Bdellovibrio bacteriovorus: one gene and its partner. The protein of the gene in region 1 interacts with the protein of each later gene in a pairwise test. Links are inferred from orthologs where the notes say so. Each region holds a gene or a part of one and is shown in the gene's direction. Other genes may lie near its edges.

What was found.
Region 2: the proteins of mtgA (region 1) and B9G79_RS03290 interact in binary tests that used the Escherichia coli proteins (3 or more experiments, as listed by UniProt). The link is inferred for Bdellovibrio bacteriovorus from one-to-one orthologs.

What each region holds. Positions count from the first base shown.
Region 1 is NZ_CP020946.1:1,017,601-1,025,090, forward strand. The notes cover bases 2,798-5,654. They hold mtgA (monofunctional biosynthetic peptidoglycan transglycosylase), read left to right. Parts: upstream 2,798-3,778; coding sequence 3,779-4,531; downstream 4,532-5,654. Other genes in these bases: B9G79_RS04985 (ATP-binding protein), read right to left, coding at 2,798-3,060; gloA (lactoylglutathione lyase), read left to right, coding at 3,265-3,774; B9G79_RS05000 (hypothetical protein), read left to right, coding at 4,605-5,015; B9G79_RS05005 (AlkZ-related protein), read left to right, coding at 5,025-5,654. In the rest of the region: B9G79_RS04980 (DUF4360 domain-containing protein), read right to left, coding at 1-367; more of B9G79_RS04985, read right to left, coding at 508-2,797; more of B9G79_RS05005, read left to right, coding at 5,655-5,693; B9G79_RS05010 (CapA family protein), read left to right, coding at 5,780-6,925; ybaK (Cys-tRNA(Pro) deacylase), read left to right, coding at 6,957-7,451. UniProt on the Escherichia coli protein: Peptidoglycan polymerase that catalyzes glycan chain elongation from lipid-linked precursors. May play a role in peptidoglycan assembly during cell division in collaboration with other cell division proteins.
Region 2 is NZ_CP020946.1:656,387-662,131, forward strand. The notes cover bases 1-2,961. They hold B9G79_RS03290 (penicillin-binding transpeptidase domain-containing protein), read left to right. Parts: upstream 1-470; coding sequence 471-2,453; downstream 2,454-2,961. Other genes in these bases: rsmH (16S rRNA (cytosine(1402)-N(4))-methyltransferase RsmH), read left to right, coding at 1-153; B9G79_RS03285 (hypothetical protein), read left to right, coding at 134-469; B9G79_RS03295 (penicillin-binding transpeptidase domain-containing protein), read right to left, coding at 2,531-2,961. Outside these bases: more of B9G79_RS03295, read right to left, coding at 2,962-3,385; B9G79_RS03300 (RecQ family ATP-dependent DNA helicase), read left to right, coding at 3,579-5,171; B9G79_RS03305 (UDP-2,3-diacylglucosamine diphosphatase), read right to left, coding at 5,178-5,745. UniProt on the Escherichia coli protein: Essential cell division protein that catalyzes cross-linking of the peptidoglycan cell wall at the division septum. Required for localization of FtsN.

The sequences.
Region 1 (7,490 bases):
TTTCATAGCCGGGACGTTCGTTGCGGGGTTTGCTGCCATCAAAAGAATAAAGGGCCTGATGGGTCACCATCGTTCCGGCTTCAGCGTAGGCAAAGCCGCGATAGTCTGCGGAGGTCACCGCGAAAGTCCATCCTGCCGGCACCTGGAAATTCACCTTCAGTTCACAGTTCAGGCGAACGATCGGGCGGTGCATGGTGGACTCAGCGATAAAATTGTCCAGAAGTAAAGAGAAGGTCTGTGCATCCGGTGAAATTGTGGCGTTGTAAGTGCCCGCTGGACATCCCGAGCCCACGGCCTGGATGCTGTGAATGCGGATGCCTGGTGGCGTTTGGGCCAAGGCGGCTGGTGCCGATAACAATAAGGACATTCCAATTAATGATGTGATTCCCCGCCAGATCATAATGTTTCCCCCCAGAAACTGGTGACATCGGTCACCTGGGAATCCATATAGCAAGGGCCGGGCCAGCTTTATCGGTGGCAGCGTGGCTCCACCTCTGTCATGACGCACTAGCGATGCTGGTGTCGTTCTTCGCTCAGTTTTTGAATATGATTCAGCAGATCTGCTTTGCGCAGCGGTTTTACCAGATGCATGTTGCAGCCAACAGAAAGACTGCGATCGATCTCGTTTTTCAGAGCAAAGGCGGTCAGCGCCCAGATCGTGGCGGCCGGCAGTTTGTGATCCTTTTCCCATTTGCGAATTTTCTGGGTGGCGGTGAAGCCATCCATCACCGGCATCTGCATATCCATTAATATCAGATCAAACCGCTGCTTTTGCACCAGGTCCAGCGCCTGTTGGCCATTGGCGGCTTCTGTGATCCGGTGAGGCGTGTTTTTCAGATAAGCCTTGATCAACAGACGGTTGTCGTCGGTGTCATCAACAATAAGGATGGACAGGGGTTCCTGCGGGGTCTGTGAAGACGAAGCCGGGACAGTGGCCGTGACCTGAGCCAGCAATTCTTCCTGCACGTCACGCAGCCAGGGCAGATCCAGACTGAATGAAAAACGGCTTCCGCGATGCAGTTCACTTTCAATGGTGATATCGCCATTCATCATCTTAACCAGACGTTTTGAAATGGAAAGCCCCAGCCCGGTGCCGCCGAACTTGCGGGTGATGGTGGAATCAGCCTGGGTGAATGGCTGAAACAACTGCGGAATTTTTTCTCGCGGAATGCCAATGCCGGTGTCGCTGACGTGGAAGATCAGGTTGCCTTCCATATTAGTTTGGTTCTTCATCAGCTCGACCCGGATGAATCCTTCGTTGGTGAACTTTATGGAGTTGCTGATCAGATTGGAAAGAACCTGCCGGATGCGCGTCGGATCACCCATGAATATCCCGCGTGTGTCCTCGCTAAGGTAAACAGTCAGTTCCAGATTTTTTTCGCGGGCCTTCAGTTCAAACATTTCCGTGACGTCGGCGACCAGACTGTGCAGGTTGACTTCGGTTTTTTCCAAAGTCACCAGGCCCGCCTCAATTTTCGAAATATCCAGAATGTCGTTGATGATGCTTAAAAGATTGTGTCCGGCCTTTTTCGAAATATCGACATAGTGTTTCTGCTCTTCGTTCAGCGTGGATTCCTCAAGCAGGTCGGACATGCCGACAATCACATTCAGGGGGGTGCGGATTTCGTGGCTCATGTTGGCCAGGAATTCGGATTTGGTTTCAGAGGCTTTCTTAAGCTGAACATTGAGGTCGATCAGATGCTGGGTTTTCTCGTCCACGATTTCTTCCACCGTGATGATCCGGTTGGCGATGGTCAGCAGCAGGGCACAGATCAAAAACACAAAGACCAGGGACGTCAGCAGGAACACCGCCGCATTGAATGCCGATCCTTCCCGCAACGAGATGTCCTGCTGAACGGTGACTTCCCACTGTCGATCGCCGACCTCAAGATGCGAGCTCCATTTGAAGTCCGCATGAAACTCACCAGCCCGGTCGTTCAGGGTGTCGATCATTAATTCGCGGGCGGACGCCTGGGTGACGTCTTCAATCAAAACACGATAGCTCGGGTCATTCAGCACATCAGTCAGGTCGCGCAATATTCCGTCCAGACGCACGACCTCCAGCAGCACCCCTTCCGGTCGGCCGATGGCCATCATCAGATAGATCCCGCGGGAGGTGTGGTTGAATTCATTCAGTTCAACAGGGCTTGAGGTGATGATGCGTTTTTTCTCAAGCGCTTTTTTTAGCAGTGTGCTGCGCTCGGGATGATTTCCGAAATCATAGCCCAGCACCTGGCTGTTTTGGGAAACGGGTTCAATGTATTCAATCTGGAATTTTTCCGGCTGTTTTCGGTCATACGGAATCCAGGCCAGGGCCTGAACTTCGGGTCGGCGCGAATGCAGGGTGGTGGCAAAATCATGGAATTCCTGACGGGTCACCGTGGTAGAGCTGTCAAAGAAGCTTTTCAGGGACACCAGCATGTCGATGTTGCCGTTGAAGTCCTTTTCCAGAACATTGAAGGTGAATTCAGCCTTGCGGGTGAACTCGGCGGCCTGTTTCTCTTTCTCCGAGTGGGTCAGGTATTGAGAGGCGGAAAGAATCAGGGCAAAGGCCACGCACACCGGGACAAGAACTTTGGTGACAGACTTCAGCCAGTAACGGCGTGACTGGGTGGAGAACATCAGGGCCAGTGGCGCAAGGATCAGACCGCCTATGGAATCCCCGACGAACCAGTGAATCCAGTTCATTGAAATATTTTTGGGCGTCAGCACGTGGTTGAAATAAAGCAGTCCCACGCCCCAACTGGCACTGATCAGGGCCGCGACCGGTCCTGCTAAAAACAGAAACAGAATCACTTCGCGCTCAAGATAGAAGCGCTTTGGAAAACGGAGAAAACGTCGGATTAAAACGGCGGCGATGACCACCGACAGGGTGTTTCCGACAGAAATTCCCAGAGGCAGCAGCAGATTTGAAATAGTTTCCAGGTTGCGGGCATTGATCAGGAAGGCACCCACAAGAACGCCGGGCCAGCGGTTGATTCCAAAAAGCAACAACGCCGCGATACTGATACCAAATGGGGGCCAAACCAATGACGCATAACCCGGGGGTAACGCTAGCAAAAGCCCCAGCCGTCCTGTCAGATAATACAGAACAAAAATAAGAAAGGTTTGAAAAGCCCAGGTCTTAAGAAGCCGTTGGAACATGAGTCCATTTTATCGGTGTTCCAGAGGGGAAACAATCTATACCTATTTACCCTCTACCAAATGCCTTTTTGTACTGTTGTCAAAAGCATGTTATGAATAGGCCACGGTTAGGAGAATTCCATGTCAAACATCGCGGGGGTGTGCGTGAGCCCCGACAAAGAAACACAAAAGTACGTATTCAACCACACGATGCTTAGAATCAAAGATCCTAAAGCCTCCCTGGATTTTTACACCCGCATTTTGGGGATGAAGCTGGTGCGCAAACTGGATTTTGCCGAGTGGAAGTTTTCTTTGTTCTTTTTGGCCTATGTGCCGGAAGGAACGGATGTCCCTGCCGAGAACGAAGCCAATGCCCGCTATGCCTTTGGTCGGGAAGCAGTTCTGGAGCTGACCCACAACTGGGGCACCGAAGAGCAAGAGACCACTCCCTACCATAACGGCAATACCGAACCTCGCGGTTTTGGTCATATCTGTATTTCAGTCCCGGACATTCAGCAGGCCTGTGCCCGTTTTGAATCCCTGGGTGTGACCTTTCAAAAACGTCTGGGCGAGGGCGGCATGAAAAACATCGCTTTTATCAAAGATCCGGATCAATATTGGATTGAGGTGGTTCAACCGGGTCTTTTGTAAAAACATGCGCAGTCGTTGGCAAACTTTAAGAAAATGGATCCTGAAAGCAGTGCTGCTCTTTTTCGTGAGCAGTCTGGGATTCGTTTTACTTTATCGCTTCGTTCCGGTGCCGCTGACACCTTTGATGGTGATTCGCTCGGTCAGTTCGTTGTGGGGTGAAGAGTTTGTCGGCATTCACAAGGACTGGGTGCCGCTGGAAGAGATTTCCCCATCCGTGCAAAAAGCCGTTCTGAAGGCCGAGGACTATCGCTTCTTTGAGCACAATGGTTTTGACTTTGACGCCATTGAAAAGGCGATGAAGTACAACAAGACCCATAAACGAAAAAAAGGCGCCAGCACCATCACCCAGCAAACGGCCAAGAATGTGTTCTTGTGGCCCCAGCGCGACTGGGTTCGCAAAGGGCTTGAAGCCTATTTCACCATTTTGATTGAATTCACCTGGCCCAAAGAGCGCATCATGGAAGTTTACCTGAATGTGATCGAACTGGGTCCTGGAGTTTACGGGGTCGAGGCGGCTTCGCAGAAGTACTTCAAACGCAGCGCCCGCAATATCAATCCTTATCAGGCGTCGTTGATCGCTGCCGTTTTGCCAAATCCGCGGCGCTTCCGTATTGACCGGCCTTCCAACTATGTTGTCGGCCGTCAGCGCCGTATTCTGAATCGCGTGGCTCCGGCCATTCCCAAAGCCGCCGATGCTTCTGTTCTGGACTTCCTGGATCTGAAGTTTGACAGCGAAGAAGATGAGTCCGCCAACTAAAATCCAGCGTTGAAGGACAGATTGCCTTCCTCCGCCGAATCCCCAAAGCTTTCATTAAGTCACGAGGGGATTTATGCACCATTTTGTCTGGTTTGTGCTTTTGCTGCTGACGTCGGGACTGGTTTCCTGCGGGGCGATTTCCTCTGGGGACAGCTCGGGGCAAAAAGATCCCGACACCAATCCGCAAAAGCCCGTGGATCCGCAGGAACTGCATTATCCCAATGTGGATGCGGAAGTCTTTTCGGTCAGTTGCTATCGCTGTCACAGTCATCTGTTTGGAGTCACACGGGGCGGGGTTGCTTTGGATTCCTATGCAGAGGCCAGCTTCAACGCCGCAAGAATCTATCAGGCGGCCATCGTGGAAAAACGCATGCCTCTGGGAGGCATGCTGACTGTGCGTCAGTATGAACTGCTGAAGGCGTGGCTGGAATCCGGTGCCCCGGCCTTTGAACTCGAGGTTGCGCCCGTGACCCTGCAGGAATAGAATTTTCCCATGAGTTCAAAAAAGAAAAAAGCGCAGATGGTGAAGGCAATCAACGAGCGGGGCTGTCTGCTGGTGTATCCTTTGGAAAACCGCAAAGAGCCGGCAAGCCTGTGGTCTGAACTTTATCCGCGCACCAAAATGCGCTGGGAGTGGGATCAGGAGGGCGACAACCGCGTGGCTGAAATGTGGGTGCTGCGCGAAGAGCTGTCACGCAGTGAGGAAGTCATCTATGCCAAGTGGTTCCGCAACCGCGCGACCTTTTTTTCAAAGGAAGTGTTCGTAAATCTGCTGGCCTATCTGGGCAGTTCTCAGGGGCGCCTTCAACTGCCGCGTTCCAGTCAGGAAGCGTTGGATAGTTTTCTGCTGGATTCCCCGCAGTCCACCAAAGTGATCAAGGAAAATCTGGGCTGGCAGGGAAAGCTGATGGAAAGCCACTACAACCGGGCGATGAAGCCCCTGTGGAATTATCTGCTTCTGGTGGGTTATGGTGAAGTGCAGGATTCCAGTTTTCCCTCCCTGAACATGGCCGCTTCCCAGAATCTTTTCGAAGACCTCTGGCTTCAGTCTCAAAACCTCAGTCCCGAAAAGGCCGAGGCCTTTCTGGAAAACAAACTGGGCTCTGACAATCCGTTTTTCAAGTACGCACAGAAGATGGCGAAAAGCAGCGCGCAGCTTTAGTCTGCTGCCTTTTGCCAGCGCTGTATTTATTCAAAGCCGCGAAGGTGCTTTTGCCTCGGCATTAAATTCAGGAAAAAGTGAAGTCTATGCCAAGACATCACTTCATCCTTCTTTTGATTGCGGTTCTTTTCATTCACCCCACCCAGGCCAGGGCCGCGCCGGATGTGCAGTTTCAGACGGAATGTCAGGACGGGCAGGACCGAATCAGTCTGTCCTTCGTGGGTGATATTCTGGTGCATGAGGCTTTGTACCGTGCTGTAGTCAGCGGCACGCAGCACTTTAGCCAAATCTGGCGAAGGACCGATGCGCTGATGACCAAAGCACATTTTTCTGTGGGCAATCTGGAGGGACCGGCTGCATTGGGGGTCGATAAGCGAGGCAAGGACCACGGCGACGTCGGCTTTATCTATGATGAGGTGGTGTATTCGGGCTCTAATTTTTCCTTCAACTATCATCCGCGTATTTTGTCGGATCTGTATCGCTCGGGTTATGATCTTTTGACCGTGGCCAATAATCACTCTTTGGATCGCAGTTGGCTGGGGATTGACAAGACCATTCGCGCGGCACGCAATGTGGGGATTCCCACTGTGGGCATTCGTCTGTCATCAGAACGCAGCGGGGCCTTCCATCACATTGCCACCATTGGGGGCTTCCGGGTGGCCTTCCTAGGCTGCACGGAAATGAGCAACGGACACAACGACAGCAGGGATCAGGTGCTGTTTTGTTATAAGAACCCCGACAAGATGGTGGAGCTGATTAAAAGCATCACTGCGGATTCCAGTGTCGATGCGCTGATTTTGCTGCCGCACTGGGGGCAGGAATACAAACATTCTCCTGATTCTCGGCAGAAGGCTTTTGCAAAACGCTATCTGGAGGCCGGGGTGACGGCAATCATCGGCTCGCACCCCCATGTGCTGCAACCGTGGGAAAAGTATGTCACCAAGGACGGGCGCGAAACACTTGTGGCCTATTCACTGGGGAACTTCGTGGCGGGGCAGGCGGGCTTGGCGCGAAAGACCGGTCTGGTGGTTTATCTGGGGCTGGCCCGCAGCGCCGGCCGGGTGAAAGTCTTTGGCGCTTCTTACACGCCAACTTATCGTGAAGGTGCAGAGGTTTATCCAGTCACCAAAAATCAGGCGGTGTTCGATCATGTTGCCAGTATGTACGGCAAAGAACGCCGGCTTGATGCCGCCGGGGACCTGATGAGTCATCTGTGCACGAAAAGTGAATGATTTGCTCGGGCCCCGGAGTTACACTGGGGCCATGAGCGACAAAGACAAATTTCCTGTGACCCTGGCTATTCGTGAACTGCAAAAACATCAGGTGCAGTACACCGGACATCTTTTTCCCTATGAAGAAAAAGGCGGCACGTCTCATTCCTCAAAAGAACTGGGAGTTCCTGAACATCACGTGATCAAAACCCTGATCATGGAAAATGAAAAAAAGGAACCCCTGGTGGTTTTGATGCACGGGGATTTGCAGGTCTCAACAAAACAACTGGCGCGTGAGCTGGGTGTGAAAACGATTTCTCCGTGCAAGCCTGAAGTGGCGGATCGCCATTCAGGTTATCAGGTCGGCGGAACATCTCCGTTTGGAACCAAACGCGAGATGCCTGTGTACATGGAAAAAACCATTCTGGATCTGGATCTTATTTATATCAATGGCGGCAAGCGTGGATTCCTGGTTTCTTTGAAACCGCAGGAAGTCCAAAGGCTTTTACAACCAACTTTGGTTCACGTCGGTGTTAAAGCTTCTTGATTACCGTCTGCAATAAATAGATATTTTTTGTTTGTTTAC
Region 2 (5,745 bases), 360 kb from region 1 along the record:
AATATTTTCCGTGAGTCCGAGGATTTAGGCCGCACGGTGACTAAGAAAGTAATTGTTCCCACTCAGGAAGAGTGTGACAGAAATTCTCGCTCACGCTCTGCGAAGCTGAGAATATTCGAGAGGAGTGCTCAGGATGAGCTCACAAAACTTTAAGCAGCTAAAACCTTTCTTCAGTATTCTTATTGTCATCTTTACTTTGTTTTCAATCGTGTTCCTGCAGATGGAAGAACGCCGTATGGGTTACAGCGTTCTGAAGCTGACCCGTGAACACAAAAAAGTCTGGGAAGAAAAACGCACCAAGGAAATCTCTTTGGCAAAAATCACTCGTCCCCAGCTTTTGGATTCCGTGGCTCAGCAAAAATTCACTCTTAAAAAGGTTCAGGCCAATCAGATCATTCATCTGACCGGCCCGCTGGCTTCTGAGATGAACACTGTGGCTGAAAAAGGCATCGCAAAAAAGGATCTGTAAGTTGAAATCACGTATTGTTGTCATCTTCGTCGGAATTCTAGTGTTGTGGTCCGCTTTGGCGATGCGCGCAGCCTATCTTCAATTTCTTCCCAACGACCGCTTGAATGCTTTGCAAAACCGTCAATTCCAAACGAAGGTTTCTTTGCCCGCGCGCCGTGGGGCGATTGTCGACAGCAATGGCCGTGACCTTGCCATGTCGGCGGCGGCTTACTCTTTGTATGCCGATCCAAAGCTTTTGGAAAACCGCAAACAGGTGGCGAGGAAGCTGGCAAAGGTTCTGAATCAATCGCCTGAATCCGTTTACGCAAAGATCAAGGACGGCAACCGCCGCTTCGTTTGGATTCAGCGCATGCTGGAACAAGACAAAGCTGACGAAATCAAATCCTGGGACATCCGCGGTCTTTCCTTTGTGGAAGAATGGCGCCGTGTTTATCCAAATGAAACTTTGCTGGCACAAACCCTGGGTTTCCTGGGCAGTGAAGGGCAGGGACTTGAAGGTCTTGAGCTGGGTTACAACCAGGCTCTGACCGGGAATAAAAAGAAAGTTCTGGTAAAGCGTGATGCTCGTGGCCGCCCGCTGATCAACGACGGTTTGATGTTCATTGAAAATCCGGAAGGGACTGAGCTGAAGCTGACTGTGGATTCTGATTTGCAGTACCGCCTTGAAAGTGAACTGGCGAACGCGGTTTCCCAGTTTGAAGCGGATCATGCAGTGGGTGTGATTCTGGATGCGAAGACTTCCAAAATTCTGGCGTTGGCATCTGCCCCGACATTTGATGTGAACAAAGCTGCCAAGGCGCCGTCTGAATATCGCCGTAATAAAATCGTCACCGACGCATTTGAGCCCGGGTCCACGATGAAAGCTTTTGTGATCGCCGCAGCTTTGCGTGATGGTCTGATTCAGCCCAACACCAAGTTCTATTGTGAAAAAGGCAGCTTCAGAGTCGGCGACCGCATCATCAAAGAAGCCGAAACCAGAGAGAAGTTCGAGGACCTGACTGTTTCTGAGATCCTGGCAGTGTCTTCCAACGTCGGTACCACCAAGATCGCTTTCAAAATGGGTCAAGAGCGTTTGCGCCAGGGCCTGCTTGATTTCGGATTCGGTCAGCGCTTGGGTGTGGATCTGCCGGGTGAAGCCCGCGGAATGGTGCAGGGGCTTCCTTGGAGACAGCATTTGCTTTCCAATATCTCTTTCGGTCACGGGATTTCCACGACACCGTTGCAGATTGCCAATGCCTTTGCGGCGATTGCCAACGGTGGTGTTCTGAATACTCCGTACATTGTACAAAGCATGCGTGATGCGGAAACCGGCGAGCTGGTTGAAGTTCAGCCAAAACCCATCCGCCGCATTCTTTCCCCCGAACAAGCCGCACAAATGCGCGCGATGTTGGTGGGAGTGACCACCAAAGGTGGTACTGGTGGTAACGCCCGCGTCGATGGTTTCATGGTGGCGGGTAAAACCGGGACAGCTCAAAAAGTAAATCCGAACGGGCGTGGCTACCTGCGTGGCGCCTATATCTCCAGCTTTGGCGGATTCATCCCAGCCAACGATCCGAAGTTCGTGATCTATGTGGCGGTGGATTCCCCGCGCAAATCCTATTACGCGGCCACAGTGGCAGCTCCAGTGTTTTCTCGAATTGCCTCTTATGCTGTTCGCAAAGAAGGCATTGCTCCATTGCAGTTGGCTGAAGAATCCACAGTGAATCCAAAAGTTCGCCGAGTGGCTTCTGAACCAAAAGCCGTCAAGAAAGCCGAAGCTCCAAGAGCGATCCTGACTGCGACTGAACTGGATAAGGTCACGAACGTTGAAACCGGTGACACCGTTCCCAACCTGATGAATCTGACCACGCGCGAAGTTCTTCGCAAAGTCAGCGGTCAGGATCTGAAAGTGAAATTCGTAGGGCAGGGCACCGTCAGCGAAGTCTTCCCAACCGCCGGCTCCCAAGTCCCCGAAAGCAAAGAAATCACCGTCATCATGAAATAGCCAAAAGGTACCTGCTTACTTTTGCAGAAGCATTGCGCCAGATGCGCCGCTTCGGAAAAAGTAAGCAGGTACCTTTTTTACCAGAGGTTTTCCTCTTTGAGCAGATTGATGGTCAGTTGTTTGGCGAGGCGGCTGCCGAATTCGGCGTTTTCCACGTCCACGGTGTCGATGTAGTTTGTTGCAAAAACATACTGGCGATCAGGTGTTTTGATGAATCCCACGAACCAGCCGATGCGGCGTTTTTGAGCTTCATCCGTATAGCCCGATCCGGTTTTTCCGCTGAACTCATAACCCTTCGGGGTCTTTTCCAGGAACATGATTTTCTTGGTCAGTTCCTGCGAGCGTTTGGTCGCCGGCAATTTATCGTACAAAAGTTTTTTCAGGAAGTCGGTCTGTTCAAATCCTGAAATGCGCAAAGAGAAGCCTTTTTCATCCGGGGTGAAAGAGGCTGGCGTCAGCCACGCGGTTTTGATGCCGCCGGAAATATCCTGATTGCCGTAATCAAACTTGCGCAGATACGTTTGCAGCTTTTGAAAACCCATCTTGCCGGTCAATACCTGGGAATACCACACAGTGGAGTTTTTCATCCATGAAGCGGCCGTCTGATCTTTGTTCCACTCGGGGATGGAGTGCTTTTTGCCGTTCCATTTGAATTTCGTGCTTTCATTTTTCAGAATGCCGGAATCAAAGCCCATCACTGCCAAGGGAACCTTGAAAGTCGAACACGCCGGACGCTGCACCTGACAGTTTTCCTCATTGATGGATTTCTGAATCTGGCCGGTTTGGGCATCAATCAGCAAAAAACAGACGGCCTTGTCCGGGTAAGGATCCGCTGCGACTGGCGCGGCTTCCTTGGCTGGAGCCTCTTTCGGGGCAGGGGAGGAACAACCCAGCAGCAGGGCAGGAATCGTTAGAAATGAGAGTGCCTTCATAAAAACTCCTTCGGATTTATAGGTTCGCATAAATTGCGGGGCAGGTCTTGCAAAATTTTTCCGACTGGAATTCGGAAACCACCGGGAACTTCCGAAGGATTCAGGGCACTTAGGGCCTCGCCTTGTTCTTGCTGCCTGTTTGCGCGGCAGCACAAGAAGCCGTGCAATCTTGTTGAAATCAAGGGGTGTTTGAATGAAAGTGTCGTTTATGGAAATCGCCGTCCGTCCGCAGGAAAACCAGCTCAAAAAATACTTCAATCTTTCCGGTTTCCGACGCGGGCAAAAAGAGATCATCGATTCGGTGATGGGCGGCCGGGATGTTCTGGCCGTTCTGCCGACCGGTGGTGGCAAATCCCTGTGCTATCAGTATCCGGCGGTTGCCACACAAAAGCTTGTCATCGTTATTTCCCCGCTGATTGCTTTGATGAAGGATCAGGTGGCTTCTTTGCGCCGTTATGGCATTCCGGCGGGCGCCCTGCACTCCGGACAAAGTGATGACGACAAACGTGAGGTCTTCGCCGACATCAACAAGGGCGGCGCCTTCGTGTTGTATCTTTCCCCGGAGCGCGCTCAGAAAGAGGGCTTCCATCGCTGGGTGCAAAACCGTCAGGTCGGCCTTTTTGCGATTGATGAAGCTCACTGCGTGTCCCAGTGGGGGCATGACTTCCGTGAAGAATATGCGCAGCTCAATGTTTTGAAAAAGCTGTGCCCGGATGTTCCCGTGCTGGCACTGACCGCGTCGGCGACACCGACCGTCTTGGATGATATTTCCAAGCATCTGAAGCTGCAAAAGCCCGAGCGCATGGTTCACGGATTCTACCGTTCCAACCTGTACTATCAAGTGGAGCTGTGTGAAGACGAAGACGCCAAGCTTCTGCTGCTGCTTCAAAGTATCAAACAAACCCCTCAAGGGCGCATTATCGTTTACTGTGGGACTCGCAAGGTCACTGAAAGCATTGCGGCTTTCCTGCAAAAGAAGTTCGGTAAAACTGTGGGCTACTATCATGCCGGTCTGACTTCCGAAACTCGCACCAGCACCCAGGAAGCTTACGCCAAAGGGGAGCTGCGCATTCTGGTGGCGACCAATGCCTTCGGTATGGGTATCGATCAGCCGGATGTGCGTCTGGTGGTGCATTTCCAGATTCCTGCCAATATCGATGCTCTTTATCAGGAAATGGGACGTGCGGGCCGTGACGGCGAGCATTCGACCTGCCTGACTTTGTATTCGAAGAAAGACAAGGGTCTTCAGTCCTTCTTCATTCACAGCTCGGAAGCACCGGATGAAATCAAAGACGCGCGCTGGAGAAATCTGGACGCCCTGGTGAACTATTCCGAAGGTGGAGAGTGTCGTCACGCCGAGATTCTTACTTACTACAAAGACTCCCAGCGCATCGAGCGCTGTGGGCACTGTGACAGTTGTGATCCGAAATCAAGTCGTCGCATCCAGAAGTCTGTGACTCCGCTGGCGAAGATGGATCAGGTTGTCACCAAACTGAAAAAGGCCTCCAGCAAATCCAAAAAAATCACCAACACCGACGATATCGTGCTGGATGAGATTCAGGAAAAACGTATGGAGCTTCTGAAGCGCTGGAGACGTGAAAAGGCGAAAGAGCTGGATGTGCCAGCCTTCGTGGTCTTCGGTGATTTGACCCTGCGCCAACTGGCGGTGAAAAACCCACGCACTCTTGATGAGATGAAAAACATCTATGGCATCGGGGATTCCAAGCTGGAAAAGTTCGGATGGGATATTCTGGCGGAACTGGGTGATCCTACACGCCGCCTTTAGTGGCGGCTAAAGCCCCTTATCAGCTTCAAACTGAGTCAGAACCACATCCTGGCTTGTAATGCCGATATAGGTCGGCGAAATCATCCAGGAACCGCTGTTGAAATACCTTCCTTGGGGCAGATCAATGGTGCCGGGATGGTGAGTGTGACCAAAGATGATGGCATCAAAGCCGCGGGAGCAGATTTCTTCAGCCGCGATCACAAAGTCCGGATGTTCCCCGGGCAGGCATGGAACTTCGCTGCTGCCGCGGAAGCGCCGGCGCAGACGGGACTTTATTTCTTCAAACTTAATCCAGGCTTTATAAATTCGCGGGCTGACCATCAGGGCAAAACCACCCAGCCAGGTCAGGAACTCATACAGATCGGGGCGTTTCACAAAGAACGGGTCGTACAAGTGGCCGTGCTCGATGCGAATGCGCTGCTTGCCACACTGAACATTTAAAAATGGCGCCAGGGTTAACGGGCCCCAGTCCTCCAGAAAGTTTTCAAGGACGATGTCGTGGTTTCCGACGACGTAAAACACGCGATTTCCAGCTTTGGTGATGGCTTTGACGGCGCGAAACACCTCGGGCACA